4 regions of the Streptomyces sp. GB4-14 genome follow, and region 2 is predicted to be linked to each of the others. Evidence: riboswitches for the same ligand, from Rfam matches in the RefSeq annotation. Region 2 holds a riboswitch; each other region holds the start of a gene.
The links. Region 2 has a riboswitch for cyclic di-AMP ahead of ELQ39_RS12810 (transglycosylase SLT domain-containing protein). Riboswitches for the same ligand answer to the same signal wherever they lie in the genome.

Region 1 (7,785 bases), 180 kb from region 2:
CGGTGCGCCGGCCGTCCCCTCCTTTCCCGCGCCCGCACGCGAGGGGCCCGCGGCGGGCGCGCCGGGTCCGGACCCGGGACCCGGTCCCGGACCCGACGCGGCATGCTGGTGATCCGTCATGCGTCCATGGTGACGGCCGGGCCGCCCGAGCGGCAGTCGGAACGACCCTGGCCGGACCCTGATATCCGCCCCTGAGGCAGGCCTCGGGGCGGCGGGGCGAGGGGAGCGCGCCTTGGCCGGGCGCCCCCAGCCCAGGACCTCGCCTCACGCTCCCAACGGTCCGGAGCCCGACGGCTCCCGGTCCGGGGCTGGGTGCTCCGTGGTCCGGAGCCGCATCCCCATGGCCGGGGTGCGGGCCTTGCGGTCGGGGCCGGCGCCCCGGGGGTCCGGGCCGCCCCGCCTCGCCGGCCCGGCGGCAGCCGGCCCGTACGCCGGGATCAGGGGAGTCTCCGGGGCGGACCCTGATGCCCTGGACTGCTCGGCGTGTGACCATCGTTGGCATGTCGGAAGCCGCAGCAGCGTCCCTCGCCGAGCCGCGGCCGCCGCGCAAGCTCTACCGCAGCAGTGACGGACGCTGGCTCGGGGGAGTGGCGCGGGGGCTCGCCGGGCATCTCGGCCTGCCCGTGATCTGGGTGCGCCTCGCGTTCGTCGCCCTGTTCATGGCCGACGGTCTCGGGGCCCTGCTGTACGCCGCGTTCTGGTTCTTCGTGCCGCTCGGGGTGGGCGGCGTCGATGCGCAGAGGCCGCCCTCGCCGGTCACCACCGAGACCACCCCGGACGGCCGCCGCAGGCTCGTCACGCGGAAACCGGACAAGGGGCAGATCGTCGCCCTGCTGCTCATGGTCGTCGTGGCCATGATCTTCGTGGGCAGCGTGGACCTCACCAACGGCGCCCGGGCCTACCTGTGGCCGACCGTCCTGGTCGGCGCGGGCGTGGCCCTGGTGTGGCGGCAGGCGGACAACGCGCGCCGGGCCCGCTGGATGGAGGTCGGCCGCCGCAGGCGGACGGTCACGCTGCTGCGGGCGGTGGCGGGCGTGCTGCTGGTGACGGCGGGCGCCTCCGGCATCTTCGTCCTGCGCGGCTCCGGCAGCCACCTCGGCGCGGTGCTGCAGGCCGCCCTCGCGGTCCTCGTGGGCGTCACCCTGCTCGCCGGGCCGTACCTCGTCCGCATGACCCAGGACCTCTCCGAGGAGCGCCTGATGCGCATCCGCGCACAGGAGCGCGCCGAGGTCGCCGCCCACGTCCACGACTCCGTGCTGCACACCCTCACCCTGATCCAGCGCAACGCGGACAGTCCCGGCGAGGTGCGCCGCCTGGCGCGGGCCCAGGAACGCGACCTGCGCGCCTGGCTCTACAAGCCGGAGGGGAACGGCAAGGACGAGGACGAGGAGCCCACCACCCTCGCCGAGGCGGTCAAGCGCAACGCAGCCGAGGTCGAGGACAAGCACGGCGTCCCCCTCGAGGTCGTGGTCGTGGGCGACTGCCCCCTCGACGAGAAGATCGGCGCGCAGATGCAGGCCGCGAGGGAAGCGATGGTCAACGCCGCCAAGTACGGTGGCGACGGAGGCGCGGTCCAGGTCTACGCGGAGGTCGAGGGGAGGACGGTGTTCGTGTCCGTCCGGGACCGCGGTCCCGGGTTCGACCTCGACTCGATACCCGCCGACCGCATGGGCGTCAGAGAATCGATCATCGGCCGCATGGAACGCAACGGCGGCACGGCGCGGCTGCGCGCGGTGCCGGACGGCGGCACCGAGGTCGAGCTGGAGATGGAGAGGGCGGAGAAGACGTCATGAGCGAGCCGACCGAGGCGAACGCAGCGGCGGAAGCGGCACCGGCGGACGGGACCGCGGAGCCGGCCGGCGGCACCGGGCGGCGCCATGTGCGCGTGGTCCTCGTCGACGACCACCGCATGTTCCGTACGGGGGTCCAGGCGGAGATCGGGCAGACCGAGCAGACCGGCGTCGAGGTGGTCGGCGAGGCCGCCGACGTCGACCAGGCGGTCACGGTCATCACCGCGACCCGGCCCGAGGTGGTGCTGCTCGACGTGCACCTGCCCGGGGGCGGCGGTGTGGAGGTGCTGCGGCGCTGCACGCCGTTGATGGGCGACCCGGAGCGGCCGGTGCGTTTCCTCGCGCTGTCCGTGTCGGACGCGGCGGAGGACGTCATCGGCGTCATCCGGGCCGGGGCGCGCGGCTACGTCACCAAGACGATCACGGGTGCCGACCTGATCGACTCGATCTTCCGGGTGCAGGAGAACGACGCGGTGTTCTCGCCGCGGCTGGCCGGGTTCGTGCTGGACGCCTTCGCGTCGACGGACGCCCCGCCGGTGGACGAGGACCTGGACCGCCTCACCCAGCGCGAGCGGGAGGTGCTGCGGCTGATCGCCCGGGGCTACGCGTACAAGGAGATCGCCAAGCAGCTGTTCATCTCGGTGAAGACGGTGGAGTCGCACGTCTCCGCGGTGCTGCGCAAGCTGCAGCTGTCCAACCGCCATGAGCTGACCCGCTGGGCGACGGCGCGGCGGCTCGTCTGAGCCGCCCGAACCGCCCGGCCGGCTGTGCCCGGTCACACCACGCGTGTCGCCCCCGCGAACGGCATCTGGTCGACGGGGGCCACGCGGACCGGGGCCGAGGGGTTCGGGGCGTGGATCATCTGCCCGTTGCCGATGTAGAGGCCGACGTGGCTGATGCCCGAGTAGAAGAACACCAGGTCTCCGGGGAGAAGTTCGGAGCGGGAGACCCGGCGGCCCGCGTCGATCTGCGCGTACGTCGTGCGCGGCAGGGAGACGCCGGCGGAGCGGTACGCGGCCAGCACGAGGCCCGAGCAGTCGAAGGCGTCGGGGCCGGTCGCGCCCCACACGTAAGGGCTGCCGAGCTTCTGGTGGGCGTAGGCGACGGCCTGCGCGGCGCGCGCATTCGGCGCCTGCGACAGGGCGGCGGCGTCCCGGACCGTACCGCCGGCCGAGCGGGCGGCGCGGCCGGAGCCGCCGGTGATCCGGACGCGCTCCTCGGGTGACATCCGCGACAGCGCCTGGCGGGCGGCGGACAGCTTCTCGGTGACCGTCCTCTTGTGACGCTCGAGTTCGGCCCGGCGGGTGGTGAGCGTCTTCACCTCGACGCGGGCCGCGCCGCGCAGCTTCTCGATCTCCCGGAGCCGGGCGCGCACCCGGCCCAGTTCGGCGTGGTGGCGGCTGCCGGCGCGTTCGGCGAGGGCCGCGCCGTCGAGGTAGGCGTCGGGGTCGTCGGACAGCATCAGCCGCAGGGCGGGGTCGAGGCCGCCGGCGCGGTACTGCGCCGCCGCGACCGTGCCCAACGCCTCCCGGGCCTTGTTGAGCCGTGCCTGGGCGCGGGCCGTCTCGTCCTGGAGGTCGCGCAGCCGCTGCCGCGCCGAATCCGCCTTCTCCTTCGCGCCGTTGTACTTCTCGGTGGCGACCTCGGCCTCGCGGTACAGGCGGCTGACGTCGGCGCCGGGTGGCGTCGGCCGCGGAGCCGCGTGTCCCGCTCCGTCGAAGCCGGCCGCGGCGGCCGCTCCCGCGAGGACCACGGTGGCGGCCGCACGGGCCGTGGTGCCGCCCACCGTGTGCTGCCGTGACCTGCGGTGCGCTGCCACCCTCGAAGCCGTCCTTCCCACCGACGCCCGCCGTGGCCGGACGACTGCCCGGCGGTCCGGCGGCGGGGTGACAGGGGAGCCGTCCGCCGCCGGACCCTTTCCTCGGCGGAGGTGTCCGGCCGCCGCTCCTGGCCCGAGCGGCGATGCGGAGCCGGTCACCTGGGGCAGGACGCTAGGCCCGGCCGCGCGGAGCGGGACACGGGTTGTGCGGAACTGTTGCCCACGGACCGCCGGGTGACCGTAAGTGACCGTAGTGCCGCACACCGCGGCTCGCTCTCACTCAGGGTGATGACCGATGTGGTGAAGGCGGGAAGGATGAGGGCGGCGGAATGCTATGGGACGCCCCTGGCTAGGCTCCGGCCTCATGGACGTACTCATCCACATCTTCGTCGGTCTGCACATCATCGGCATCGCGTCGCTGCTCGGCGGTTTCCTCACCCAGATGAAGGCGATGGGCGCGGGCACCGCCCGCTTCGTCCCCGCGATGCTGCACGGCGCGCTGACGATGCTGGTCACCGGCGTGATCCTGGTGGGTCTCAACCAGGCCCAGGACCACTCCGTGGACAACATCAAGATCGGCGTGAAGCTGGCGCTGCTGATCGTGATCCTCGGCCTGGTCTACGTGAAGCGGGACGAGGAGAAGGTGGACAAGGGCGTCTTCGGCCTGGTCGGTCTGCTGACCGTGGCGAACATCTTCATCGCGGTCCTCTGGACCTGAGCCCCCGCCCCGGAACGCCGGGCCCCCGCCGTCGACGCGAGACCGCCGGCCGAGCCGTCACAGGGCCGGCCGGCGGTTTCGTGTCCGCGCGTCGAGGGGTCCGTCAGGCCGGGCGGACGATGCTGTGGATCGCGGAGTCGCCGTCGTAGTAGACCGACTCCTCGCGGACGTACGTGCCCGGCTTCGGGGCGTGGATCATCATGCCGTTGCCGATGTAGATGCCCACGTGGGTGACGTCGTCGTAGAAGAAGACGAGGTCACCGGGTTGGGCCTGGGACACCGGGACGGTGGTGCCCGCGTTCACCTGGTCGTACGTGGTGCGCGGCAGGGAGACGCCGGCGGCCTTCCAGGCGGCCTGGGTCAGCCCCGAGCAGTCGTAGGAGCCGGGGCCGGTCGCGCCCCAGACGTACGGCTTGCCGATCTGCGCGCGGGCGAAGGCGAGGGCCTTCTCGGCCTTGGTGCCGTACGACGAGGCGGCCGGCGGGGTCCCGGTCGAGCCCGTGGACCCGGCCTCGGAGCCCTCCGAGGCGCCGCCGCCCTGCTGCGCGGCCTCCTCGCGGGCCTGCTCCTGCTCCGCCTGCTGCCGGGCCAGCTCCGCGGCCTTGCGGGCGGCCTCCTCCTGCTTGCGCCTCTCGATCGCGGCGAGCCGCGCCTTCTCCTCGGCGGTCAGCTTCGACAGGAGTTCGCGCGCGTCGGCGAGCTTCTTCTGGACGGTGGCCTTGGCCGTCTTCAGGTCGCCCTGCGTCTCGGTGAGCGTGCGGAGGCTCTCGGTGGCCTCCTGCCGCTTCTTCATGGTCTCGGTCTGCCGGGTGACGTAGTCGTCCACCGCCGCCTTCTGGCGGCCGGTCATCCGGTCCAGCACCTGACGCTGGTCGAAGATGTCCTGCGGGGTCTCCGCGAGCAGGAACGTCGCGGTGTCGGGCAGGCCCGCGCCGGTGCGGTACTGGGCGGCCGCGTACGAGCCCAGCTCGGCCCGTGCCTCGTTCAGCTTCTGCGTGCGCTGCGCCACGTCGTCGAGGAGGGTGTCGACGCGCTTGCGCTGCTTGGTGGTCTGCTCCTTGGCCGCGTTGTACTTCTCGGTCGCCGACTCGGCCTGGCGGTAGAGGTCGCCGACCTTCTTCTCGACCTCCTCCAGGCTCGGCCGGTCCTCGCCCGGAGCGGCGTCGGCGGTCTGGGAGAGCAGGGCCACGGAGGTGAGCGCGGCCGTGGCGAGGGCCGGGGTGCGTATGCCTGCCACGCGCGTGCCCGGGGTGCGCGACTTGCGGTGCGACGCCAAGGGAGGCGACTCCTTCCAGTGCTCCGCCTACCGGGTTAGCTGTCGGGTTCGGGCGAGTGGCTGGAAGGGTTGCCCTACGGCCTGCTCCGAAGAGTGGGCCGATTCACCCCAGGTCTCGGTGGGTCCCCGGATCCGGCTGCCACGGCGGACAGTGACGGACTCGGCGGGGGCCGCACGGTCCGGCGAGGTTCGCCGGCGGGGGACGAGCGGCCCGGACCGCACGGTAGCCAACTGGTGTGGCCCTTGTGAAGGTTGATGGGTGATATGCCCGATACATTTTCGTGACCTTCCCGTGGATGTCACGCAGGGTGAGTCGGTGACCGTGGAGGGTGCCCGCCCCGGCGCCCCCGGGAAGGGCCGGGGGATGTTTCCGGGGCGGCCCCGGGTTGTCGGTGGAGCGCCCTAGACTCGGAGAGCGATGAGCAGCCTCTTTGACGACAGCTTCCTGGCGGACCTCCAGGCCCAGCGCGGCCCGGCGGACGAGCCCCCGCCGCCGCCCGAGGACGAGCACGCCCCGGAGCCCCTGCCGGACGACCTGTTCGGCGGGAAGTTCGACGTGCCCCCGGAGCGGGACTCCTACTACCGGGACGGCGCCCCCCGCCCGGTGATCGACTCCGCCGCGCTGCTGGAGGGGCTGAACGACAACCAGCGCGCCGCGGTCGTGCACTCCGGCTCCCCCCTGCTCATCGTCGCGGGAGCCGGGTCCGGCAAGACCCGCGTGCTCACCCATCGCATCGCCTACCTGCTCGCCGAGCGGGACGTCCACCCGGGCCAGATCCTCGCGATCACCTTCACCAACAAGGCCGCGGGCGAGATGAAGGAGCGCGTCGAACAGCTCGTCGGCCCCCGGGCGAACGCGATGTGGGTCATGACCTTCCACAGCGCGTGCGTCCGCATCCTGCGCCGCGAGTCCAAGAAGCTCGGCTTCACCTCGTCCTTCTCGATCTACGACGCCGCCGACTCCAAGCGCCTGATGGCCCTCGTCTGCCGCGACCTGGACCTCGACCCCAAGCGCTTCCCGCCGAAGTCCTTCAGCGCCAAGATCAGCAACCTGAAGAACGAGCTGATCGACGAGGAGGACTTCGCCGCGCAGGCCACGGACGGGTTCGAGAAGACCCTCGCCCAGGCCTACGCGCTGTACCAGTCGCGCCTGCGCGAGGCGAACGCGCTGGACTTCGACGACCTGATCATGACGACGGTCAATCTGCTCCGCGCCTTCCCCGACGTCGCCGAGCACTACCGCCGCCGCTTCCGGCACGTCCTGGTCGACGAGTACCAGGACACCAACCACGCCCAGTACGCCCTGGTGCGCGAGCTGGTCGGGGGCGCCTCGGAGCACCCCGTCGACGTCCCGCCGGAGGCCGAGGTGCCGCCCGCCGAGCTGTGCGTGGTGGGTGACGCCGACCAGTCCATCTATGCCTTCCGCGGCGCGACGATCCGCAACATCCTCCAGTTCGAGGAGGACTACCCGGACGCGACGACGATCCTGCTGGAGCAGAACTACCGCTCCACGCAGACGATCCTGTCCGCCGCCAACGCCGTCATCGAGCGCAACGAGTCCCGCCGCCCGAAGAACCTGTGGACCAACGCCGGCACCGGCGCGCTCATCACCGGCTACGTCGCCGACACGGAGCACGACGAGGCGCAGTTCGTCGCCGACGAGATAGACCGCCTCACGGACGCGGGCGAGGCCAAGGCCGGCGACGTCGCCGTCTTCTACCGCACCAACGCACAGTCCCGTGTCTTCGAGGAGATCTTCATCCGCGTCGGCCTGCCGTACAAGGTCGTCGGCGGCGTCCGCTTCTACGAGCGCAAGGAGGTCCGGGACGTTCTGGCCTACCTGCGGGTGCTGGCCAACCCGGAGGACTCGGTGCCGCTGCGCCGCATCCTCAACGTCCCCAAGCGCGGCATCGGCGACCGCGCCGAGGCCATGATCGACGCGCTCGCCCAGCGGGAGAAGATCAGCTTCCCGCAGGCGCTGCGCCGCGTCGACGAGGCGTACGGCATGGCCGCCCGGTCGGCGAACGCGGTCAAGCGGTTCAACACGCTGATGGAGGACCTCCGTACGGTCGTCGAGTCGGGGGCGGGGCCGGCGACGGTCCTCGAAGCCATCCTCGAACGCACCGGCTACCTCGCCGAGTTGCAGGCGTCCACCGATCCGCAGGACGAGACCCGCATCGAG
Region 2 (7,785 bases):
CATCCTCCAGCGAAGCCCGTTCGACCCCGAAGCCGCGCACCCGCACACCCGCCGCGACCAGGGCGGCGTTGACCTCGGCGAGGTCCCGTGCGGGCGGCTCGGCGCTCACCCGGCCGCCGTCCGCCACGACGTCGGCGAGGCCCTGCTCCTTCAGCACCCGGGCCGCGTCCGACGCATCCGGTGTGGTCACGAGCAGCCGGCCCCGGGCGCCCGCCGCCAGCTCGGCGACCGGCCCCTGCGTGATCAGCCGGCCCCGCGCCATCACCGCGACGTGCGTGCAGACCTGCTCGATCTCGTCGAGCAGGTGGGAGGAGAGGAAGACGGTCGTGCCGTCGGTGGCGAGTTCACGGACGAGCGCGCGGATCTCCCGCATCCCCTGCGGGTCGAGGCCGTTGGTCGGCTCGTCCAGCACCAGCAGCCGGCGGGGCCGCAGCAGGGCGGCGGCCAGGCCGAGGCGCTGCTTCATGCCGAGGGAGTACGCCCGTGCCTTCTTGCCGGACGCGGTCGTGAGGCCCACCCGGTCCAGGGCGGCGGCGACGCGGGAGGTGCGGGTGCGGGGGTCGGCGGTGGGGTCGGCCGCGTCGTACCGGAGGAGATTGTCGCGGCCGGAGAGGAAGCCGTAGAGGGCAGGGCCCTCGATGAGGGCGCCGACGTGCGGCAGGACGGCGCGCGCGGAGCGGGGCATGGGGCGCCCCAGCACGTGCGCCGTCCCGGAGGTCGGCTCGATCAGGCCCATCAGCATGCGGATGGTGGTGGTCTTGCCGGAGCCGTTGGGGCCGAGGAAACCGAAGACGCTGCCCGCCGGGACGGTCAGGTTCAGGTCGTCCACGGCGAGCTGTCCGCCGCGGTAACGCTTGGTCAGCCCGCGGGTGACGACGACGGCGTCACCCGTGGACCGCCCCTCGCGTGTCTGCTCCGTGGCGGACGTCCCGTCCATCGGCTCCCCCGTTCCCCTGGGCCGTGGGTCCGGGGAGCTACTTCCCCGCCTCGGCCGCCTTCACCAGCGCGTCCTTGGTGACCGTACCCACATAGACCTTGCCGTCCTCGGTGATGAGGGCGTTGACCAGGCGCGTGCTGAACACGGTGCCCTTGCCGAAGTCGCCCTTGACCTGGTCGCCGAGCGAGCCGAGGAAGCCGCCGAGGTCGCCGGCCTCCTCCGTCGGCAGGCCTGCACCGGCGCCGGTGTCGAAGGTGGCGATGCTGTTCCAGCCCTCGCCGAGCATCCGCAGCCCGTCGAAGCCCTTGGCGAGGTCCTCCTCGGACTTCGGGCCCCGCTCCGGCTTCCCGCCGAAGTCACCGTGGCCGCGGTCCTGTTCGGTGTCCTCGGTCACCTTGGCGCCCTTGGGCGGGGTGAACGCGAACGTGGAGGCGTCGGGACGGTCGAAGCTCACCTTGGTGAAGCCGACGTCCACGACGGCCGAGCCGCCGCTCGACGGGGTGAGCGTGAACTTCAGCGGCATGCCCGTCTCGCTGTCCACGGCGATGCTGACGGCGCCGACGGTGGAGCCGGACTGCTTGGGCTCGACCACCAGCCGGTAGGCGTCGCGGCCGGCCACCTGGGCGGTGCCGTCGACCTTCACGGACGTGGTGTCGTCCACCGCCTTCAGCGCCTCCTCCGCGAAGTCCTTCGGAGTGGCCGGAGGCTGCTGCGCGCTCCGCTCCTCGGCGTCCGCCTCGTCGACGGTGGTGTGGTAGACCTCGTTGGACGCGCTGTCGTAGCCCCAGACGTCCTTGCCGTTGTGGATGAGGCTGTACTCGGCGGCGTTCTCCAGCAGGGACAGCTTCTGCCGGTCCGGGCCGTCGACGGCGACGCGCAGGGTGTGCGTGCCGGACGCCAGCTCGGTCAGCCGGCCGGACGGGTCGGCGGAGGAACCGCCCTCGCCGTCCTCGCCGCCCGCCGCGCCGGACAGCAGGCCGCTCTCCAGCCCGCCGAGGTCCGGCAGCCCGAGGTCGGTGGTGATCTTCACGGTGCCGGACAGCCGCTCCACGTCCGACTGCGCGATCTTCTCGATGAGCTGCGCGGCGGTGACGTCCGGCAGGTCGGGGTCACCCGAGTCGGCGAGCGCCGGGACGAGTCCGATCGTCGCGGCCGCCACGCCCATCACGGTGACGGGGACCACGTACCGCGCGGCCTTGCGGCGCCCGGCGCGCGGCTCCTCGACCTCCCCCGCGGTCGTCGTGTCGTCGGTCTCGTTCGGTGCCATGTGTGCCCTCCGTGGTCGGCGGCGGCTTCCGTCCCGTGTTCTCGCACCCGTTCGGCCCGGGCCGCCATTCTCACCCGAACCGGTGAGAAGTGGTGTTGTCCGTCGTGTTCCATCTGACCAGAACGGCGGGACGGAATCGTCAGACCGCGGGCTCACCTGTGCGTACTGCTGCGGTATGACACGGGAGGACGGCGCCTCACCCGCCCCGTAGGGGTCGCCCGGGTCCTGGAGGCGTACGGGGACGGCTGCCGGAGCGTCAGCCGGCCCGGTGCACCACGGCGTCGCACAGCTCGACGAGCGCCGACTTGGCGGGGCCGTCGGGCAGCGGGGCGAGGGCGGCGCGCGCCTCCTCGGCGTAGCGCACGGTGTCCCGGCGGGCCTGGCCGAGCGCGGGGTGGGCGCGCAGCAGGCGCAGCGCCTCGGCGTGCCGGGCGTCGTCGGTGAGGTCGGAGTCGAGCAGCTCGCACAGGGCGAGATCCTCGGCGAGGCCGAGCCGTGCCGCCCGCTCGCGCAGCCGCAGCACGGGGAGGGTGGCGATGCCCTCGCGCAGGTCGGTGCCGGGAGTCTTGCCGGACTCGTGGGAGTCGGAGGCGATGTCGAGGACGTCGTCGGCGAGCTGGAAGGCGACGCCGAGCCGCTCGCCGTACTGGGTGAGGACGTCGACGACGGTGTCGTCCGCGCCGGACATCATCGCGCCGAACCGGCAGGAGACGGCGACCAGGGAGCCGGTCTTGCCGCCGAGGACGTCCAGGTAGTGGTCGACCGGGTCGCGGCCGTCCTGCGGGCCCGCGGTCTCCAGGATCTGGCCGGTGACCAGTCGCTCGAACGCCTCGGCCTGCACCCGCACGGCCTCGGGGCCGAGGTCGGCCAGGATGTGGGAGGCGCGGGCGAAGAGGAAGTCGCCGGTGAGCACGGCGACCGAGTTGCCCCAGCGGGCGTTCGCGCTCGCGACCCCACGCCGCACCTCGGCCTCGTCCATCACGTCGTCGTGGTACAGCGTGGCCAGGTGGGTGAGCTCCACCACGACGGCCGACGGCACGATGCCGGGCGCGTAGGGGTCGCCGAACCGGGCGGCGAGCATGACGAGCAGCGGACGGAACCGCTTGCCGCCGGCCCGCACCAGGTGCTGGGCGGCCTCCGTGATGAACGGCACCTCGCTCTTGGTGGCTTCGAGCAGCCCTTCCTCGACAGCCGTCAATCCGGCCTGGACATCGGCTTCCAGAGCCTGGTCCCGCACGCTCAGCCCGAACGGCCCGACGACGGTCACGAGGGGTCTCCTGTCTGCTGGTGTCTGCTGGCGGTTACACGGTTTGTCGATAGGTCGCTGCCACCACTCGAGTCAGCGTATCCGGTCAGGTTTCGATCACCGCCAGGGCCCGGGGTCACAAGCAGGGCGATACGGGATCAGAAGCGGAGTGTTTTTGATCGGCTGATAACAACGGACATACCTCGCCTTCCCGGACACGGCGACCCGTGAACCATCCTGCCCCACCCCTGAGTCCGATTTGCCGCCATTGGTGGGCGAATTCCTCTTGGTCGCGAATGCGCTCACGGTCGCCGTCCCGTGAAGTGGGTCACGCGCCGGGCTGCCCTCGGGACACCCTCGCACACGCCCGTCACCCCGCTCCACGCAACGGAGTTGACGCTTGGCGACCGCAAAGGATCAAGCACGCAAAACCGCCCATCTCAAGATCAAACGGTGCCTTGCGTGATCGTCGCACTTGTTCCCGACATGTGCCCTCGCATACGTTCCGGGCCTGCCGGGTGGACGCCGAGTCCTGCCGCCACCCGCATCACACCCGACGACCAACTCACGCACGGCAGGAGCGGGGGACCCAGGTAAGTCGCCGTACCGGTACACCGCGCCGGGACGGCTCGGGGTGAAGCCATGCCCGCAGGGGCACGGCCGGGCACTCTCCCGCCCGAACCCGACAGCTCACCTCGCAGGCGTAGGAGAGGAACCCAGACATGCCCGTCATCGCTTCGTCGCGCCGCCGTCTCGTCCGCACCCTCGCCGTCGCCGGCACCGGCGTCGCCGTGGTCGCGCTGCCGCTGTTCGGCGCCACCAGCGCCTCCGCGGCCCCCTCGGCCCAGGCCACGACCGCCGCCTCCACGACCGTGTACCCGGACAACCTCGACGGCTGGATCCGCGAGGCGCTGGACGTCATGGCGCAGAACGGCATCCCCGGCTCCTACGACTCCATCCACCGCAACATCATGCGGGAGTCGTCCGGCAACCCGGCCGCCATCAACCTGTGGGACTCCAACGCCGCGAAGGGCACCCCGTCGAAGGGCCTGCTCCAGGTCATCGACCCGACCTTCCAGGCGTACCACGTGCCCGGCACCGCCTTCGACCCGTTCGACCCGGTCGCCAACATCGCCGCGGCCTGCAACTACGCCGCCGACCGCTACGGCTCGATCGACAACGTCTTCGGCGCGTACTGAGCCGACCTCTGACGGCCGAGCCCGGCCGTCTGCCCGAACAGTCGCTCGAGGACGACGGCCACGCCGTCGTCCTCGTTCGACAGGGTGACCTCGTCGGCCACCGCCTTCAGCTCGGGGTGCGCGTTGGCCATCGCGACGCCGTGGCCCGCCCACCGGAACATGGGGACGTCGTTCGGCATGTCCCCGAAGGCCACCGTGTCCTCGGGGCGCAGCCCCAGATGCTCGGCGGCCAGCGCAAGACCGGTCGCCTTGGTGACCCCGCACGGCTGGAGCTCCACCGTGCCAGGCCCCGACATGGTGACCGTGGCCAGCGAGCCGATCACGGACCGCGCCGCCACCGCCAGCGCGTCGTCCGTCAGCTCCGGGTGGCGCAGCAGCACCTTGCTGATCGGCCGCGCCCACAGGTCGTCGCGCCGCTCCACCCGCACCGACGGCAGCGTCGGGTGCGGCATCCGGTAGCCCGGCTCGATCAGCGTCAGCCCGTCGACCCCGTCCTGGTCGACCGCGGCGTACACCTCCCCCACCTCGGCCTCGATCTTGCCGAGCGCGGTCTCCGCCAGTTCCCGGTCCAGCCGGACCGACCACAGCATCCGCCGCGCGGCGGCGTCGTACACCTGGGCGCCCTGTCCGCACACCGCGAGCCCCGTGCAGCCGAGGTCGTCGAGCAGCGACCGCACCCTGGGGGCCGGCCGGCCCGTCACCACCAGGTGCCGGGCACCGGCCCGCTCGGCCCCGGCGAGGGCGGCGAGGGAGCGGTCGGAGAGGGTGTCGTCACCGCGCAGCAGCGTCCCGTCCAGGTCGGTGGCGATGAGAGAACAATCGGTGGGTGCGGCCATGATCAGAGAATACGGACAAGAGGACCGTCCGATTCACCGCGCCCGTATGCCCTCGCATTGGGTGCGATTTGCCTTCTTGTGCCGCCGCATCGCGACCGGTTGAGAACTGTTTTCCCTTTTGACCGGAACACGGTGCGCTCCGCCGGACCCCGGCACCGGGAGTCGTCCCTCATATCAGGAGCCCGCCGGGACACGACCCCGTAACGTGTGGCACGGCCACGGACACGTGGCCCACCCGCGCACACGAAAGCGAGGCAGCACCCGATGCCCCCCTTCGATGTCCCCGAGGGCGACCCCTTCGGCCCGCACAACCTGCCGTACGGCGTCTTCTCGCTCCCCGGTTCGACGGAGCGCACCGTGGGCGTCCGGCTGGGCGACCACGTCCTCGACGCCGGCGCGGCGGCACACGCCCTGGGCTCCCCCTACGCCTCCCTGCTCGCGCGCCCCACCCTCAACCCGCTGCTGGCGGCGGGCCGTACGGCCTGGTCGGACGTGCGCCGCGCGCTCACCGCGTGGGTGACCGTCCCGGCGCACCGGGAGACCGTCGAGCCCTTCTTCCACCCGCTGTCCGAGGTGACCCTCCATCTGCCGTTCGAGGTCGCGGACTACGTCGACTTCTACGCCTCGGAGCACCACGCGCGGAACGTCGGGCAGATGTTCCGCCCCGACGCCGCCGACTCCCTGACCCCCAACTGGAAGCACCTGCCGATCGGTTACCACGGCCGCTCCGGCACCGTCGTGGTGTCCGGCACCGACGTGGTGCGCCCCTCCGGGCAGCGCAAGGCGCCCGCCGACCCCGCCCCGGTCTTCGGCCCGTCGGTGCGGCTGGACATCGAGGCCGAGGTCGGCTTCGTCGTCGGCGTCCCCTCCGAGCAGGGCCGGCCCGTGCCGCTGAACGCCTACCGCGACCACGTCTTCGGCCTGTGCCTGCTCAACGACTGGTCCGCCCGCGACATCCAGGCCTGGGAGTACGTGCCCCTCGGCCCGTTCCTCGGCAAGTCCTTCGCCACCTCGGTGTCGGCGTGGATCACCCCGCTGGACGCCCTGGACGAGGCCCGCGTCGCCCCGCCCGCGCGCACCCACGGCCTGCTGCCGTACCTCGACGACTCCGGCGAGGAGCCCGGCGGCTACGACCTGCGCATCACCGTGACGATCAACGGTCACACCGTCTCCGAGTGCCCCTTCTCCACCATGTACTGGACGGCCGCCCAGCAGCTCGCCCACATGACGGTGAACGGCGCCTCCCTGCGCACCGGCGACCTCTACGGCTCCGGCACGGTCAGCGGCCCCGCCGAGCGGGAGCGCGGTTCCCTGCTGGAGCTGACCTGGAACGGCCGCGACCCGCTCGAACTCCCCGACGGCAAGCGGACGTTCCTCGAGGACGGCGACGTGGTGACACTCTCCGCCTGGGCGCCGGGACCGGACGGGGTACGGGTGGGGCTCGGCGAGGTGACGGGACGGGTGGTCCCCGCGTCCTGACCCCTCCGGCCCTACCGAGGCGCACAACCACGCTGACTCGCACCGCCCTTCGCCGTCATACTTGGCGTCGGGCGGTGCGTTCGTTCTCCGTGCCGCGCGCATCGCACCACCGCACGCCCCCGAGCCGCTTCTTCCGACAGGATCCGGAGCCCGTGGCATGACGTACTGCCTGCTCCTGCTGAGCGTGGTCGCCGTGACCGCCGCCGTGCCCGTCCCCCGCCTGCTGACCCGGGCGAAGTGGCCGGAACGGGAGCCGGTCGTCGCCCTGTGGGTGTGGCAGTGCCTGGTCGCCACCGTGCTGCTGTGCTGTCTGACCGCCCTGGCGCTGGGCGCCGCCGCCGTCTTCGGCACCGTGCGCGCGCAGTTGTTCGCCCCGGCGCCGCCCGCCGTGACCGCCGCCTACGACCTGTCGCACGCCTCGCCGTGGACGACCGTCCTCACCGTGCTGCTGGCCTGCGGCGCCGCCTGGACCACGGCGATGCTCGCCCGTGAACTGGTCGAGGCCCGCCGCCGTCGCGCCGGCGCCCGCGCACACCTGCGGGACCGCGCGCCCGACCTCCCGGCGGGACTCCCCGAGGGACGCGGGCCGCTGCTGGTGCTGGAGGAGGAGTACCCGGACGCCTGGTGGATGCCGGGCAGCCCGCCCCAGCTGATCGTCACGACCGGCGCGCTGCAGCGGCTCACGGACCATCAGCTCGACGCGGTCCTCACGCACGAGCGCGGTCACGCCCGGGCCCGCCACGACTGGCTGCTGCATCTGTCGGCTGCGCTGGCGGCCGGTTTCCCGCGTGTGCCGCTGTTCGCCCACTTCTGCGAGCAGA
Region 3 (7,785 bases), 850 kb from region 2:
CTGCAGGCGGCCCGTGAGCTCTCCCGCACGCTGCCGGAGACCCGGATCCTGGTGCTGACCATGTACGACAACGAGCAGTTCTTCTTCGAGGCGCTGGCCGCCGGGGCCTCCGGCTACGTCCTCAAGTCGGTCGCCGACCAGGACCTCGTGCAGGCCTGCCACGCCACCATGCGGGGCGAGCCCTTCCTCTACCCGGGGGCGGTCAACGCCCTCATCCACAACTACCTCGACCTCGCGCGCGAGGGGCGGACCCTGCCGGCGAAGGCCATCACCGACCGCGAGGAGCAGATCCTCAAGCTCGTCGCCGAGGGCCACACCTCGCAGCAGATCGCGGACATGCTGGTGATCAGCCCCAAGACGGTGGAGCGGCACCGTGCCAATCTGCTCGCCAAGCTGGGCCTGAAGGACCGCCTGGAGCTCACCCGGTACGCCATCCGGGTCGGTCTGATCGAGCCCTGACCTCCGCCCCCGGCCGCACGGGTTGCCAGACTGGAGCCGGACCGCGCAGCGGTCCCGCCGCCGCCCGCAACCCGGGAGAGCCCGCCGATGCCGTACCCGTACGTCCTGCTGTCCGCCGCCGTCTCCCTCGACGGCTACCTGGACGACACCGGCCCGGAGCGGCTGCTGCTGTCGAGCCCGGCCGACTTCGACCGGGTCGACGAGGTACGGGCGTCCGTGGACGCCATCCTGGTCGGCGCCGGCACGATCCGCGCCGACAACCCCCGGCTGCTGGTCAACTCGCCCGAGCGCCGCGCCGGCCGGGTCGCCGACGGCCTGCCGGAGTACCCGCTGAAGGTCACGGTGAGCGGCTCCGGCGACCTGGACCCGGCGGCCCGCTTCTGGCACACCGGCGGCGAGAAGGTCCTGTACACCACCGGCAAGGGCGCCGAACGGGCCCGCGCCCTGGGCATCGCCGCGGACGTCGTGCCGCTCGGCGACGCCCTGGACTGGCGGCGGCTGCTGGAGCACCTGCACGACGTGCGCGGGGTACGGCGGCTGATGGTGGAGGGCGGCGGGCGGATCCACACCCAGCTGACGACCCAGGGCCTCGCCGACGAGCTCCAGCTCGTCCTCGCCCCGCTGTTCGTCGGCGACCCGGACGCCCCACGCCTGTTCGGCCCCGGCTCCTACCAGGGCGGGCGGCTGCGCCTGGTCGAGACCCGGCCCCTCGGCGACGTCGTCCTGATGCGCTACGAGCCCACCGCGCCCGGCACCGGAGCGCTGCCGTCCGCCGCCGACCGCCACTGGCTCGCCCTCGCCTGCGACCTGGCCGCGCAGTGCCCGCCCTCCGGGACCGCGTTCAGCGTCGGCGCGGTCGTGGTCGCCGCCGACGGCACCGAGCTGGCGCGGGGCCATTCCCGGGAGGGCGACGACCCGGTGGTGCACGCGGAGGAGGCCGCGCTCGCCAAGGCCGACCCCACCGACCCGCGGCTGGCCGGCGCCACCGTCTACTCCAGCCTGGAACCGTGCGCCCGCCGCGCGTCCCGGCCGGCGCCCTGCGCACGGCTGATCCTGGACGCGGGGGTGCGCAGGGTGGTCACGGCCTGGCGGGAGCCGGACACCTTCGTGACGGACGCCGACGGCAGCGCCGTACTGACGGACGGGGGCGCCACGGTGCTGGTGCTGCCGGACTTCGAGCAGCGCGCGAAGGCGCCGAACGCGCACCTGCTGGGCGGCTGATCGCGCCCGCGGGGGAAGTGGTGTGCATCGGGCCCCGTGGATGCCGTACACTGGTGTTTACCGACGCGGGGTGGAGCAGCTCGGTAGCTCGCTGGGCTCATAACCCAGAGGTCGCAGGTTCAAATCCTGTCCCCGCTACTGAAGGCCGAGGGCCGGAATCCGAAAGGGTTCCGGCCCTCGGTGTTTCTCCACGACGACGCCCGTTCCCCGCCTGCACCCCGCTTCTCACGCACAGTGAGGGAACGGCGCCGCAGCGCATAACAACTGACGCACCGTCAGGTTCGACGGGTCGTCAACGGTGCAGTCAACTCGCCCGTTTTCGCCCCCTCATGGCACTTAAGTCCGCGCGGAAATCGTTAACGATCAAGAGGAACGGCTTGGAATCCGGACCCCGCGTCTATTAACGTTCGATAACGCAGCGCGGTCGTCCCAGCCGTCACAGAAGGCGGCTCCGTGCGCACGCGCCGAATCCCGCAAGGGAACCGGGGAACCACCACCATGGGGTGAATCGGGCGGATACCGCCGTGGAAGCACGGTTCGTATACGCGCGTAGGAGACCTTCCTGCTCCGAACCCGTCAGCTAACCCGGTAGGCGAGAAGGAAGGAAAGGAGCGCGCCCACGTGGCGTCCAACCCGCCTGCCCCCGAGGCCCCGTTCAAGCCGAGCGACACCTTCGCCTACGGCGCCCCCGGCGCCGACGAGGGCCCCTTCGAGGAGTGGAACCCCACCGCGGAGTCCGTGCGCCCCGTGCGCGGCCGGCACCGCGTCGCCAAGCAGCGCGGAGGCGGACTCGCCCGCAGCTCCACCGTCCTCGGTGTCGGCGTCATAGCCGCCGTCGGCGCCGGCGGCATGGCCAGCGCCCAGACCGGCAAGCCGCCTGTCTCCATCTCCATGCCCGACCTTCCCAACGTGGGTTCCCTCATCTCCGACGAGGAAACCCCGAAGGGCTCCAGCACCCCCCTCAGCGACATCGGCCGGATGGCCGCCGCCGACACCGGCACGGAGGAGGGCGCCGGAGCCGGCGAGGCGCTGCGCGCCCGCATCATGGCCCAGGTCGAGCAGCAGCAGGGCCAGGCGCAGAGCAAGGCGCAGGCCGCCGCCCTCGCCGCCGCCGAGAAGGAGGCCGCCGAGGCCGCCGCCAAGGCGGAGAAGGAGGCCAAGGAGAAGGCCGAGGCCGCCAAGAAGAAGGCGGAGGAGGAGGCCGCGAAGAAGGCCGAGGCCGAGCGTCTCGCCGAGCTGGCCAAGCAGTACGCGCTGCCGACCTCCTCGTACACCATCACCTCGACCTTCGGTCAGGCCGGCGCCTACTGGTCCTCCGGCTACCACACCGGCCTCGACTTCGCCGCGCCCACCGGCACCCTGATCAAGGCGGTCCACACCGGCACGATCACCTCCGCGGGCTGGGACGGCTCGTACGGCTACAAGACCGTGCTCACCCTCGACGACGGCACCGAGGTCTGGTACGCCCACCAGTCGTCGATCAACGTCAGCGTCGGCCAGAAGGTCAACACCGGCGACGTGATCGGCCGTGTCGGCGCGACCGGCAACGTGACCGGCGCCCATCTCCACCTCGAGGTCCACCCCGCCGGCACCTCCGGCGGCGTCGACCCGGCCGCCTGGCTGGCCGGCAAGGGCCTCTCCGTCTGAACCACCCCGGCGGCCGTCTCCCGGCCGCCGACGCCGTGAACGCCGGCAGCCCCGACGACGACCCCCCGACGTCAGGGCTGCCGGTTCCGCATGTCCGGGACCTTCTCAGCGGCGGTAGGGGTTCTCTCCGTACGCCGGATACGGCGGCCGGCCCTGCGCGGGCCACGCCGCCGGGACGGGCCCGTACGCCCACCCCGCGCCGTACGGCACCGGGGGCGCCGTGAGCCGGGCCGCGTGCTCCAGCGCCGGCCGGGCCGCGGCGCGCCGGTGCCACAGCTCCAGCAGCAGCTCCCGCTCCCGCGTCGCGAAGTCCGCCCCGGCCTTCCCCGCGCGGCCCCGGTGCCGCAGGAACGCCAGCTGGGTCGCGTACGCCTCGTACTGGGCGACCGCCCGCGCGGCCGGCCTGCCCCCGTGCTCACGGGCCGCCTTCCGGGCGAGGCGCCGCGCCCGCATCGAGCCCAGCGCGAACGGCTCCGCCGGACGCAGCCAGCCCGCCACCACGTACGCGGGCAGCTCCGTGCGCACGGTCCGCAGCTCCCGCTGCCGCGTCCACACCACCAGCCAGGTCAGCAGCCCGAACGTCGGCACCATGAACGCCCCGTACACCGCGATGAAGCCGAACCGGCCGAGCGTGGTGGAGCCGTTCCACAGAGCGTGCATGCCCATCGCGAGGAGCAGCCCGGCGAGGGGGAGGAGGACGCGCCGCACCCGCCGGCGGTCGGCGGTCAGGGCGGCCGCGCCGAAGCCGAGTCCGGTGAGCACGGTGAACAGGGGGTGCGCGAAGGGCGACATGACGACGCGGACGAAGAAGGTCGCCGCGGTGACCGAGGCGATGCCGCTGCCGCCGGTGAGCTGGTCGGTGCCGAAGGCGTTGCCCAGGTAAAGGACGTTCTCGGTGAACGCGAAACCGGTCGCGGTGAACCCGGCCGCCACCACGCCGTCGAGGATCCCGTGGAAGTCGCGTCTGCGGAACAGGAAGAGCAGCAGCACCGCCGCAGCCTTCGCCGTCTCCTCCACGACCGGCGCTATGACCGTCGCGCCCAGGGTGTCGGCGCCGGCCGGGTCGGCGGTGGTCGTCGCTATCCACCGGGTGGCGAAGCTGTTCGCCACGATCGCGATCAGCGCCGCCGCGCACGCCCCCCAGGCGAAGGCGAACAGCAGGTTCCGCCAGGGGACCGGCTCCACCCGCCCCAGCCAGCGGAACGCCGCGAGCAGCAGGGGCACCGGCAGCACGGCCAGTCCCAGACCCACCAGGAAGCCCTGCGTGCCCGTCTGCTCCCGCACCAGCGCGAGGATCACCAGACCGGACAGGGCCAGCAGCGTGACCACCGCTCCGTAGCGGACCGCCGGGCGCTGCCACCAGTGCGGGTGCCGCAGCGTGCTGCCGGGAACTGCGCCGGGGTACGGCGGGTGCGGAGGGCTGCTGGCCACGGATTCGACCCTAACGAGAAAGGGGCAGGGCTGCGTGCGGGCTCAGGAGGAGGGCCGGGGAGGTCAGGCAGGGCCTCCGTCCCGGTGCCCGGCGCGGTCGTCGTGCGGTACGCGGCGGAAGAGCAGGTCGTTCACCACATGACCCTTGTCCAGGCCCTGCCGCTCGAAACGGGTGAGCGGCCGGAACTCGGGACGCGGCGCGAAACCGCCGTCCTCCCGGGTGTTCTCGAAGCCGGGGTGCGCGGTCAGCACCTCGAGCATCTGCTCCGCGTACGGCTCCCAGTCCGTGGCGCAGTGCACGAGCGCGCCCGGCGCGAGGCGGGACGCGGCCAGGGTCAGGAACTCCGGCTGGATCAGCCGCCGCTTGTGGTGCCGCTTCTTCGGCCAGGGGTCCGGGAAGAACACGCGCAGCCCGCTCAGCGCGTCCGGGGTGAGCATCTCGCGCAGCAGGATGATCGCGTCGCCGTTCGCCACGCGCACATTGGTCAGGCCGCGCTCCTCGGCGAGGTGCAGCAGATGCCCCTGGCCGGGGGTGTGCACGTCCACGGCGAGGATGTTCGTGTCCGGGTCGGCGGCGGCCATCTCCGCGGTGGCCTCCCCCATGCCGAAGCCGATCTCCAGGACGACCGGCCGTCCGTTCCCGAACAGCTCGGCCAGGTCCAGTCGGCGGCTGCCGTCGATGTCGAGCCCCCACACCGGCCACAGCCGCTGCAGCGCGTCCGCCTGACCTGCGGTGACGCGGCTGCGGCGGGGCTGGAAGCTGCGGATGCGGCGCTCGAAGTGCGACCCGGCGGGGTCCGCCTTCGGGCCGTCGGGGAAGCGCGGCTCCCCCTTCGCGCGGGCGCGGGGGGCCGACTCGCCGGCGGCGCGCTCGGCATGCGGTGCTTCGGGGGTGCTCATCACGGAATCAGACACAGTGCCCTCGATTTTACGGGGACGGCGCGCACGGCCGCCCGTCCCCGCGGACCGGCCCGGCGACCGCTCCCGCCACGCGCGCTCACCGCTCGCTCCCGGCGAGGACGGCCAGCGCCCGGCGGGCGATCTCCCGGCCGATCGGCAGCGAGGCGGTCGCGGCGGGCGAGGGGGCGTTCAGCACGTGCACCGCGCGGGGCGCCTCCCGGATCAGGAAGTCGTCGACCAGCGTGCCGTCGCGCAGCACCGCCTGCGCCCGCACCCCGGCCGCCGTCGGCACCAGGTCCTCGTCCCGCACGGCGGGCAGCAGCCGGCGCACGGCCCGCGCGAAGGCGGGCTTGGACAGCGAACGGTGCAGCTCCCCGGCGCCGTACCGCCAGTGGCGGCGGGCCAGCTGCCAGGAGCCGGGCCAGGCCAGGGTCGCCCCCAGCTCGCGCGGCCGCACGGTCCGCCAGTCGTACCCCTCGCGGGCCAGCGCCGGGACCGCGTTCGGCCCCACGTGCACGCCTTCGTCCGTGCCCCGGGTGAGGTGGACGCCGAGGAACGGGAACGCCGGGTCCGGCACCGGGTAGACCAGGCCCCGCACCAGCTCGGGGCGGGCCAGCTCGTAGTACTCCCCGCGGAACGGCACGATGCGGGCGCCCGGATCGTCGCCCGTGAGCAGCGCGATCCGGTCGCAGTGCAGTCCCGCGCAGTTCACCAGCGCCCGGGCGCGCACGATGTCGCCGGCCGCCGTCAGCACGGCCACGCCCCGGTCGGGGCGGCGGTCGACCCGGACCACCTCCGCGCCGTGCCGCACGTCGGCCCCGGACGCCTCCGCGAGCCGGCGGGCCACCGCGCCGTAGTCGCAGATGCCGGTGGCGCCGACATGGATGGCGGCCAGGCCCTCGACCTCCGGCTCGTACTCCGCGATCTGCGCGCCGCACAGCTCGCGCACCGACAGGCCGTTCTCCCGGCCGCGCTGCACCAGGGCGTGCAGCCGGGGCAGCTCCTCGCGCTCCGTGGCGACGATCAGCTTGCCCGTCACCGCGTGCGGGATGTCGTACTCCGCGCAGAACTTGACCATCTCGGCCGCGCCCGACACCGCGTACCGCGCCTTCAGGGAGCCGGGGCGGTAGTAGATGCCGCTGTGGATCACTCCGCTGTTGCGGCCCGTCTGGTGTCGGGCCGTGCCCTGCTCCTTCTCCAGCACGGTCACCCGCGTGCCCGGGGCCGCCCGCCCGAGGGCATACGCCGTCGACAGGCCGACGATCCCGCCGCCGATCACCACCACGTCACAGTCGTACGGCCCCGCCACCACCTGTGCCACCTCCCGCGTCGATAGTGCACTGCGCCACTGACAACGGCTTCAAACCAAGTGGGGGGCGGGACGGGTCAGGCCGTGGTCATCAGCAGCGGGCGGGCGCGCTCGCGCAGCTCGACCACGCGCGGCTCGTCGCCGTACGGCTCCAGCCGGTGCAGCAGGTCCCTGACGTACTCGGTGGTGCGCGCGGAGGAGATACGGCCGGCCACCTCCACGGCGCGTACGCCCTGCTCGCAGGCCGCGTCCAGGTTCCCGGACTCCAGTTCGGCGACGGCGGAGACCACCAGGCGCAGTCCGTGCGAGCGCACGAACTCCTCCGTGGGCTTCGACAGCGCCTGCTCGGTGAAGCGGCGCACCTGGCGGGGCGCCTTCAGATCGCGGTAGCACTCGGCGGCGTCGGCGGCGAACCGGTCGTAGGAGTAGAAGCCGAGCCAGGTCGGGTCGCTGTCGCCGGGGCGGGACCGCTCCAGCCAGCTCTCCGCCGACTTCAGCGCGGCGCCGGCCGCGTGCGCGTCCCCGGCGCGTGCGTGCGCGCGTGCCTCGACCAGGCGGAAGAAGCTCAGGGTGCGGGCGGTGGCCAGGCCGCGGTTGCGCTCCAGCGCCGCCTGGGCGAGGTCCACGCCCTCGTCGCCGAAGCCGCGGTACGTGGCCTGGAGCGACATCGAGGCGAGGACGTACCCGCCGAGGGGCACGTCGGCGGCCGCGCGGGCCAGACGCAGGGCCTGGATGTAGTAGCGCTGCGCCGCCTCCTGCTGACCGGTGTCGAACGCCATCCAGCCCGCGAGACGGGTGAGTTCGGCCGCCGCGCCGAA
Region 4 (7,785 bases), 1.2 Mb from region 2:
AGCCACCGAAGCCGCCGCAGCCGGCACCGACGAGAACGAGGAGGCGGCGAAGTGACCGAGCTCGCCACGATGGAGTTCCACCCCCGGCCGCAGGCGGGCGAGGCCAAGCCCTGGGCCTTCCCGGCCCCCGAGCGCGGCGCCCTCGACAACGGCCTGACGGTGCTGCGCTGCCACCGCCCCGGCCAGCAGGTCGTCGCCGTCGAGGTGGTCCTCGACGCGCCCCTGGACGCGGAGCCGGAGGGCCTGGACGGCGTCGCCACCATCATGGCGCGCGCCTTCTCCGAGGGCACCGACAAGCACTCCGCCGAGGAGTTCGCCGCCGAGCTGGAGCGCTGTGGCGCCACCCTCGACGCGCACGCCGACCACCCCGGCGTCCGCCTCAGCCTCGAGGTGCCGGCCTCGCGGCTCCCCAAGGGGCTCGGACTGGTCGCCGACGCCCTGCGCGCGCCCGCCTTCGCCGACAGTGAGATCGAGCGGCTGGTCCGCAACCGCCTCGACGAGATCCCGCACGAGCTGGCGAACCCGTCCCGCCGCGCCGCGAAGGAGCTCGCCAAGGAGCTGTTCCCGGCGAGCGCGCGCATGTCCCGCCCGCGCCAGGGCACCGAGGAGACCGTCGCGCGCATCGACTCCGCGGCGGTGCGCGGCTTCTACGAGAAGCACGTCCGCCCGGCCACGGCGACCGCCGTGGTGGTCGGCGACCTCACCGGCGTCGACCTGGACGCGCTGCTCGCCGACACCCTGGGCGCCTGGACGGGCTCCCAGGCGCAGCCGCGGCCCGTACCGCCGGTGGTCGCGGACGACACCGGGCGCGTGGTCGTCGTGGACCGGCCCGGCGCCGTGCAGACGCAGCTGCTGATCGGCCGTACCGGCCCGGACCGGCACGACCGGGTGTGGCCCGCGCAGGTGCTCGGCACGTACTGCCTCGGCGGCACCCTGACCTCCCGTCTGGACCGCGTCCTGCGCGAGGAGAAGGGATACACCTACGGCGTACGGGCGTTCGGCCAGGTGCTCCGCTCGGCCCCTGACGGCACGGGCGCGTCTATGCTGGCCATCAGCGGCTCGGTCGACACCCCCAACACCGGCCCGGCGCTGGACGACCTGTGGACCGTGCTGCGCACGCTGGCCGCCGAGGGCCTCACCGACGAGGAGCGGGACGTCGCCGTGCAGAACCTGGTGGGCGTGGCGCCGCTCAAGTACGAGACCGCCGCGGCCGTCGCGAGCACGCTGGCCGACCAGGTCGAGCAGCACCTGCCGGACCACTACCAGGCCGACCTGTACCGGCAGTTGGCGGCGACCGGCACCGTGGAGGCCACGGCGGCGGTGGTGAACGCCTTCCCGGTGGACCGTCTGGTGACCGTGCTCGTCGGCGACGCGGCGCAGATCAAGGCGCCCGTGGAGGCGCTCGGCATCGGCGAAGTCACCGTCGTGACGGCCGAGTAGGGCCGCGGCGGGACGCACGCGCGCGGGAGCCCCGGTGACGGGTACGTCACCGGGGCTCCCTTATGCCCGAATTGGGGCGGAGGTTGCCTGTCTGCCGTGTGGGATGCGCTACAAAACCCGGGAACCGTTTGGGGATTGCGAGGCGTCCCGCTTAGTTTCATGCGGGCTGTTCGTCGGGCAGTGCGCCGCATCCGCGGCACCGGACAGTCATCGCCGAGTCCCCGTACGGCGCGAGCCAGGGGAGCCGGGGACCCACATGAAGTCCCTGGGGTGAATCGGACGCCCGCGCGTGTCGCGAGGGGGTCCGTAGGAGACCTTCCTGCTCCGAACCCGTCAGCTAACCCGGTAGGCGAGAGGGAAGGAAAGGACCAGCTTGTACATGGCGTTCACCCGCGCCACCGGGAAGCACCGTCGTCCCAGCCGCGTCCAGCGCGGCACCGCCCGCGCCGCGGGCGTCGCGGCCCTCGCGGGCACCGGCGTCGTCGGCACCCTCGCGGCCCCCGCGCTCGCCGCCGAACCGGCCTCGGCCCAGACCGGCCTGACTCCCGTCGTCACCCTGGGCGACGTGGTCGCCGACCGCATCGACGCCCAGGCCGCCGCCCAGCACGAGGCCGCCCGCGTGGCGGCTCAGGAGGCCGCGCGCAAGGCCGCCGAGGAGGCGGCCCGTGAGCGCGCGGCCGAGGAGGCCGAGAAGGCCCGTGCCGAGAAGGAGCGCGCCGCGCGTGAGGCGGAGCGCAAGCGCCTCAACACCTTCGTCTCCCCGATCCCCGGCTCGTACGTGTCGACCGCGTACCAGAGCGGCGGCGCCATCTGGTCGTCCGGCAGCCACACCGGGATCGACTTCCACGCAGCGAGCGGCACGCCCGTCCACTCCGTCGGCGTCGGCACGGTCGTCGAGGCCGGCTGGGGCGGCGCGTACGGCAATCAGGTCGTCATCAAGATGCACGACGGCACGTACACCCAGTACGCGCACCTGTCGTCGATCGCGGTGTCGGTGGGCCAGGAGGTCGCGGCCGGGGAGCAGATCGGCCTGTCCGGCGCCACCGGCAACGTCACCGGCGCCCACCTGCACTTCGAGGCGCGCATGTCCGCCGAGTACGGCTCCGACCTCGACCCGGTCGCCTACCTCCGGTCGCACGGCGTGAACATCTGAGGCGCACCCTCCCGCCTTCGGGCCCCGGCTCTCCGCGAGCCGGGGCTTTCGCCGTTTCCGAACCCGTCGGTGCGGGCGCCCCCTGTCCAAAAATTATGTATGGATTCCGGTCCGCCGTCGGAAATTGTCGTCGATTGCAATAGAGTCACGAACGGACGTCAATCGTCGACGTTTCACGGGGATTAAGCCGGAGGTCGGTCATGCGTATTCCCGCGCACTCGGTGTGCACGGCGATCCGGGACGACATCGTCGCCGGTGTCTACGAGCGCGGGAGCCGGCTCACCGAGGAACTGCTCGCCCGCCGCTACGGGGTCTCCCGCGTCCCCGTCCGCGAGGCGCTGCGCACCCTGGAGGCCGAGGGGTTCGTGGTGACCCGTCGGCACGCGGGCGCGTGCGTGGCGGAGCCCACCGAGCAGGAGGCCGCCGACCTGCTGGAGATGCGCCGGCTCCTGGAGCCCCTGGGCGCCTCCCGGGCCGCGCAGCGGCGCACCGACGCCCATCTGAAAGTGCTGCGCGGCCTGGTCAGGCTGGGGCAGGAACGCGCACGTCAGGGCAGCAGCGACGACCTCCGCTCGCTGGGCGGCTGGTTCCACGAGACGCTCGCCCAGGCCTCCGGCAGCCCGGCGCTGACGTCGATGCTGACCCAGCTCAGGCACAAGATCGCCTGGATGTACGCGGTCGACGGACCTTCCGACCCGGTCGCGTACTGGGCGGAGCACGGCGCGATCGTGGACGCCGTGGCGCGCGGCGACGGCGAGCGGGCGCGGACCCTGACGGCGCTGCACACCGAGCAGGCGGACGCCGGGCACCGGCTGCGGTTCGGCTCCGGCGCCGACCGAGCCGTCCGCACGGACCGTGTGAGGAACTCGCAACATCCCGTAAACATGACGGGCCTGCGCCATTAACACGGTTCCCGTATACAAAGAGTGCGGAAATCGCGGGGGGTTTTTCTGCTGCCCTGAAATGGGGAAGAGAAAGGCCCGCCCGGTGATCGGGGCGGGCCTTTCCGTGTCGCACGGCCGTCGCGTGCGGAATTCCGGTTCAGACGGTCTCGGGGAGTTCCTCGAGGCCCTCGGCGACCAGCTTCGCCAGACGGTCCAGGGCGGCGTCCGCGCCCTCGGCGTCGGAGGCGAGGACGATCTCCTCGCCGCCCTGGGCGCCCAGGCCCAGGACGGCCAGCATCGAGGCCGCGTTGACGGGGGTGCCCCCGGCCTTGGCGATCGTCACCGGGACGCCTGCGGCCGTGGCGGCTCGGACGAAGATGGAGGCGGGGCGGGCGTGGAGACCCTCGGCCCAGCCGACGTTGACGCGGCGCTCAGCCATGTGTTGCTGCCCTTCACTGTTCAGGGTTGTCTAGACCAGTCTTCCATATCGTGACGCGTGCCCGGAGCGGCGTCAGGGACGGCCCCCCGAGGCCGCCGGGCCGCGGCCTCGGCCCGGCGGTCGTCCACCACAGACTGCCTCGCGCCGCCGTCGGACGCGAGCCGTACTCTGGGGCCCATGCAGACCTCGTCGGACCGCCACGAGTACCCCGCCCACTGGGAGGCCGACGTGGTGCTGCGCGACGGCGGCACCGCACGCATCCGCCCCATCACCGCCGACGACGCCGAGCGCCTGGTCAGCTTCTACGAGCAGGTGTCCGACGAGTCGAAGTACTACCGCTTCTTCGCGCCCTACCCCCGGCTGTCCGCCAAGGACGTCCACCGCTTCACCCACCACGACTTCGTGGACCGGGTCGGGCTCGCGGCGACCGTCGGCGACGACTTCATCGGCACCGTGCGCTACGACCGCATCGGCGCCGGCGGCCGGCCCGCGACCGGGGCGGAGGCCGACGAGGCCGAGGTCGCCTTCCTGGTGCAGGACGCCCACCAGGGCCGGGGCGTCGCCTCGGCCCTCCTGGAGCACATCGCCGCAGTCGCCCGGGAGCGCGGCATCCGCCGGTTCGCCGCCGAGGTGCTGCCCGCCAACACCAAGATGATCAAGGTGTTCACCGACGCCGGGTACACCCAGAAGCGCAGCTTCGAGGACGGCGTGGTGCGCCTGGAGTTCGACCTGGAACCCACCGACCGCTCCCTGGCCGTGCAGTACGCGCGAGAGCAGCGCGCGGAGGCCCGCTCGGTGCAGCGGCTCCTCGCGCCCGGCGCGGTCGCCGTCATCGGCACCGGCCGCGCCCCCGGCGGCGTCGGACGCAGCATCCTGGGCAACATCCGCGACGGCGGCTTCACCGGCCGCCTCTACGCCGTCAACGGGGCGCTGCCGGAGGGACAGAAGGAACTCGACGGCGTCCCCGCCTTCCGCTCCGTGCGTGACATCGACGGGCCCGTGGACCTCGCGGTCGTCGCGGTGCCCGCCGAACGGGTCCCCGAGGTGGTCGCCGAGTGCGGCGAGCACGACGTCCAGGGCCTCGTCGTGGTCTCCGCCGGCTACGCCGAGTCCGGCCCCGGGGGCAAGGAGCGCCAGCGCGCCCTGGTCCGGCAGGCCCGCAGACACGGCATGCGGATCATCGGACCGAACTCCTTCGGCGTCATCAACACCTCGCCCGAGGTACGGCTCAACGCCTCGCTCGCCCCCGACATGCCCCGCGCCGGCCGCATCGGCCTGTTCGCCCAGTCCGGCGCCATCGGCGTCGCGCTGCTGTCCCGGCTGCACCGGCGCGGCGGCGGCGTCACCGGTGTCACCGGCCTGTCCACGTTCGTCTCCTCCGGCAACCGCGCCGACGTCTCCGGCAACGACGTCCTGCAGTACTGGTACGAGGACGCCGACACCGATGTCGCCCTGATGTACCTGGAGTCCATCGGCAACCCCCGCAAGTTCACCCGCCTCGCCCGCCGCACCGCCGCCGCCAAGCCGCTGGTCGTGGTGCAGGGCGCGCGCCACGGGGCGGGCCCGCGCGGGCACGCCGTCCGCGCGACCCAGCTGCCGCACGCCACGGTCTCCGCCCTGCTGCGCCAGGCCGGGGTGATCCGCGTCGACACCATCACCGAACTGGTCGACGCCGGCCTGCTGCTCGCCCGCCAGCCGCTGCCCGCCGGACCCCGGGTGGCGATCCTCGGCAACTCCGAGTCCCTGGGCCTGCTCACCTACGACGCCTGCCTCGCCGAGGGGCTGCGCCCGCACCCGCCGCAGGACCTCACCACCGCCGCCTCCGCGGCGGACTTCCACGCGGCGCTGTCCCGCGCCCTGGCCGACGACTCCTCCGACGCCGTCGTCGTCACCGCCATCCCCTCGGTGGGGGAGGGCTCGGTCGGCGACGCCGCCCTCGCGGAGGCGCTGCGCTCGGCCGCCGCCGAGCAGCCCACCAAGCCGGTCCTCGTGGTCCACGTCGAGCTGGGCGGCCTCGCGGAGGCCCTGTCCGCCGCGACGAGCACGGCGCCCCAGCCGGGCGCCGCCTCCGGCCCCGTCCCCACGGCCGGCGGCACACCGACGGGGGAGCGCGCGGAACCCCGGACAGGGGCGGACGAGAGCGCCGAGGCGGACGGCAGGGGCGCGCCCGCTCCCGTGCCACCCCCCGAGGGCGCCCACCCCATCCCCGCCTACCCCGCCGCCGAGCGTGCCGTGCGGGCGCTCGCGCAGGCCGTGGCGTACGGGCAGTGGCGGCGGGACGCCGTCGACCCCGGCAAGGTGCCCGAGTACGAGGACATCGACGAGCGGGGCGCCGCCGCCCTCATCGACCGGCTGCTCGCCCGCGGCCAGGGCCTCACCCTCACCACCGAGGCCACCTGCGAACTGCTCGCCGCCTACGGCGTCCACGTGCACCGCGCGCTGCCCGCGCCCACCCCGGACGCCGCCGCCGAGGCCGCCCGCACGCTCGGCTACCCGGTCGCCCTCAAGGCGACCGCCCCGCACCTCAGGCACCGCGCCGACCTGGGCGGCGTCCGCCTCGACCTCGCCGACGAGGAGCAGCTGCGCCGGGCGTACACCGAACTCACCGAGCTGTTCGGCAGCCCGCAGGAGCTGCGCCCGGTGGTGCAGCGGATGGCCCCGCGCGGGGTGGACACGGTGGTCCGCGCGGTCATCGACCCCGCGGCCGGCGCCGTGCTGTCCTTCGGGCTCGCCGGGGCCGCCTCCCAGCTGCTCGGCGACATGGCGCACCGCCTGATCCCGGTGACCGACCGGGACGCCACCTCGCTGGTCCGCTCCATCCGCACGGCCCCGCTGCTGTTCGGCTGGCGCGGCTCGGCGCCCGTCGACACCCCCGCCCTGGAGGAGCTGATGCTGCGCGTGTCGCGCCTCGTCCACGACCACCCGGAGGTGGTCGCGGTCACCCTGGAGCCGGTCGTCGTCGCCCCGCACGGCGTCAGCGTCCTGGGCGCCTCCGTACGCCTGGCGCCGCCGCCCGCCCGGGACGACCACGGGCCCCGGACCCTCCCCGCCTACTGACCCGGGGCGAGCGGTGCCTCGCAGTCGGTGGCCACCCGTAGGATGGGCCACATGGCCAAGACCAGTACGACGTCCCAGGGGCTGCGGACGGCGATCGAGCGCAGCGGCTACTACCCGGCCCTCGTGGCCGAGGCGGTGGAGGCCGCCGTGGGCGGCGAGCCCGTGCGGTCGTACCTGGTCCACCAGGAGACGACGTTCGACCAGAACGAGGTGCGGCGGCACGTGACCGTGCTCGTCCTCACCGCCAACCGCTTCATCGTCAGCCACACCGACGAGCAGGCCGCGGACAGCACGTCCCCGACCCCCTACGCCACCACGTCCACCGAGTCGGTCAAGCTCGGCCGGATCTCGTCGATCGTGGTCAGCCGCGTGGTCGCCAACCCCGAGTCGTACACACCGGGCACGCTGCCCCGCGAGATCGTGCTCACCATCGGCTGGGGCGCGGTCTCCCGCATCGACCTGGAGCCGGCCGCCTGCGGCGACCCCGACTGCGACGCCGACCACGGCTACACGGGCAGCTCGACGGCCGACGACCTGAGCCTGCGCGTCAGCGAGGCCGGCGACGGCCCGGAGACCGTGCGTCAGGCCCTCGCCTTCGCCCAGGCCCTGTCCGAGGCGACCGCGGACCTGCACTGATGGCTCACCCCCCGCCCGCCGCCCACGACCGCGGACACCTGACGTCCGGCATGTGGGACACCCACCCGGAGCCCCTGGCCGTCGGCTCCGCGCCCGTCCCGGCCTACGGCACCGGCTCCCTGGCCGACCTGCTGCCCACCCTCGCCGCCGGCCTCGGCGTCCCCGGCATGACCGCG

Region 1: linked by a shared signal. The riboswitch ahead of ELQ39_RS11910 (C40 family peptidase) and the one ahead of ELQ39_RS12810 (transglycosylase SLT domain-containing protein) in region 2 are both predicted to bind cyclic di-AMP.
Region 3: linked by a shared signal. The riboswitch ahead of ELQ39_RS17005 (M23 family metallopeptidase) and the one ahead of ELQ39_RS12810 (transglycosylase SLT domain-containing protein) in region 2 are both predicted to bind cyclic di-AMP.
Region 4: linked by a shared signal. The riboswitch ahead of ELQ39_RS07420 (M23 family metallopeptidase) and the one ahead of ELQ39_RS12810 (transglycosylase SLT domain-containing protein) in region 2 are both predicted to bind cyclic di-AMP.

What each region holds. Positions count from the first base shown of each region.
Region 1 is NZ_RZHO01000002.1:2,388,981-2,396,765, reverse strand. Features, by position in the region: gene ELQ39_RS11935 (PspC domain-containing protein) at 1-120, opposite strand, end outside; gene ELQ39_RS11930 (ATP-binding protein) at 501-1,793, shown strand; gene ELQ39_RS11925 (LuxR C-terminal-related transcriptional regulator) at 1,790-2,533, shown strand; gene ELQ39_RS11920 (C40 family peptidase) at 2,566-3,609, opposite strand; gene ELQ39_RS11915 (hypothetical protein) at 3,974-4,327, shown strand; gene ELQ39_RS11910 (C40 family peptidase) at 4,431-5,603, opposite strand; cyclic di-AMP (ydaO/yuaA leader) riboswitch at 5,611-5,779, opposite strand; gene pcrA (DNA helicase PcrA) at 6,022-7,785, shown strand, end outside.
Region 2 is NZ_RZHO01000002.1:2,565,191-2,572,975, forward strand. Features, by position in the region: gene ELQ39_RS12795 (ABC transporter ATP-binding protein) at 1-937, opposite strand, end outside; gene ELQ39_RS12800 (LolA family protein) at 975-2,204, opposite strand; gene ELQ39_RS12805 (polyprenyl synthetase family protein) at 2,461-3,471, opposite strand; cyclic di-AMP (ydaO/yuaA leader) riboswitch at 4,040-4,169, shown strand; gene ELQ39_RS12810 (transglycosylase SLT domain-containing protein) at 4,173-4,649, shown strand; gene ELQ39_RS12815 (HAD family hydrolase) at 4,613-5,485, opposite strand; gene fahA (fumarylacetoacetase) at 5,750-6,964, shown strand; gene ELQ39_RS12825 (M56 family metallopeptidase) at 7,122-7,785, shown strand, end outside.
Region 3 is NZ_RZHO01000002.1:3,418,920-3,426,704, forward strand. Features, by position in the region: gene ELQ39_RS16990 (response regulator) at 1-459, shown strand, start outside; gene ELQ39_RS16995 (dihydrofolate reductase family protein) at 547-1,680, shown strand; tRNA gene ELQ39_RS17000 (tRNA-Met) at 1,745-1,818, shown strand; cyclic di-AMP (ydaO/yuaA leader) riboswitch at 2,133-2,290, shown strand; gene ELQ39_RS17005 (M23 family metallopeptidase) at 2,302-3,327, shown strand; gene ELQ39_RS17010 (PrsW family intramembrane metalloprotease) at 3,433-4,758, opposite strand; gene trmB (tRNA (guanosine(46)-N7)-methyltransferase TrmB) at 4,822-5,658, opposite strand; gene lhgO (L-2-hydroxyglutarate oxidase) at 5,756-6,979, opposite strand; gene ELQ39_RS17025 (MFS transporter) at 7,045-7,785, opposite strand, start outside.
Region 4 is NZ_RZHO01000002.1:1,383,734-1,391,518, reverse strand. Features, by position in the region: gene ELQ39_RS07430 (M16 family metallopeptidase) at 1-55, shown strand, start outside; gene ELQ39_RS07425 (M16 family metallopeptidase) at 52-1,440, shown strand; cyclic di-AMP (ydaO/yuaA leader) riboswitch at 1,642-1,807, shown strand; gene ELQ39_RS07420 (M23 family metallopeptidase) at 1,820-2,593, shown strand; gene ELQ39_RS07415 (GntR family transcriptional regulator) at 2,794-3,498, shown strand; gene ELQ39_RS07410 (HPr family phosphocarrier protein) at 3,635-3,916, opposite strand; gene ELQ39_RS07405 (bifunctional acetate--CoA ligase family protein/GNAT family N-acetyltransferase) at 4,094-6,973, shown strand; gene ELQ39_RS07400 (DUF5998 family protein) at 7,025-7,609, shown strand; gene ELQ39_RS07395 (alkaline phosphatase family protein) at 7,609-7,785, shown strand, end outside.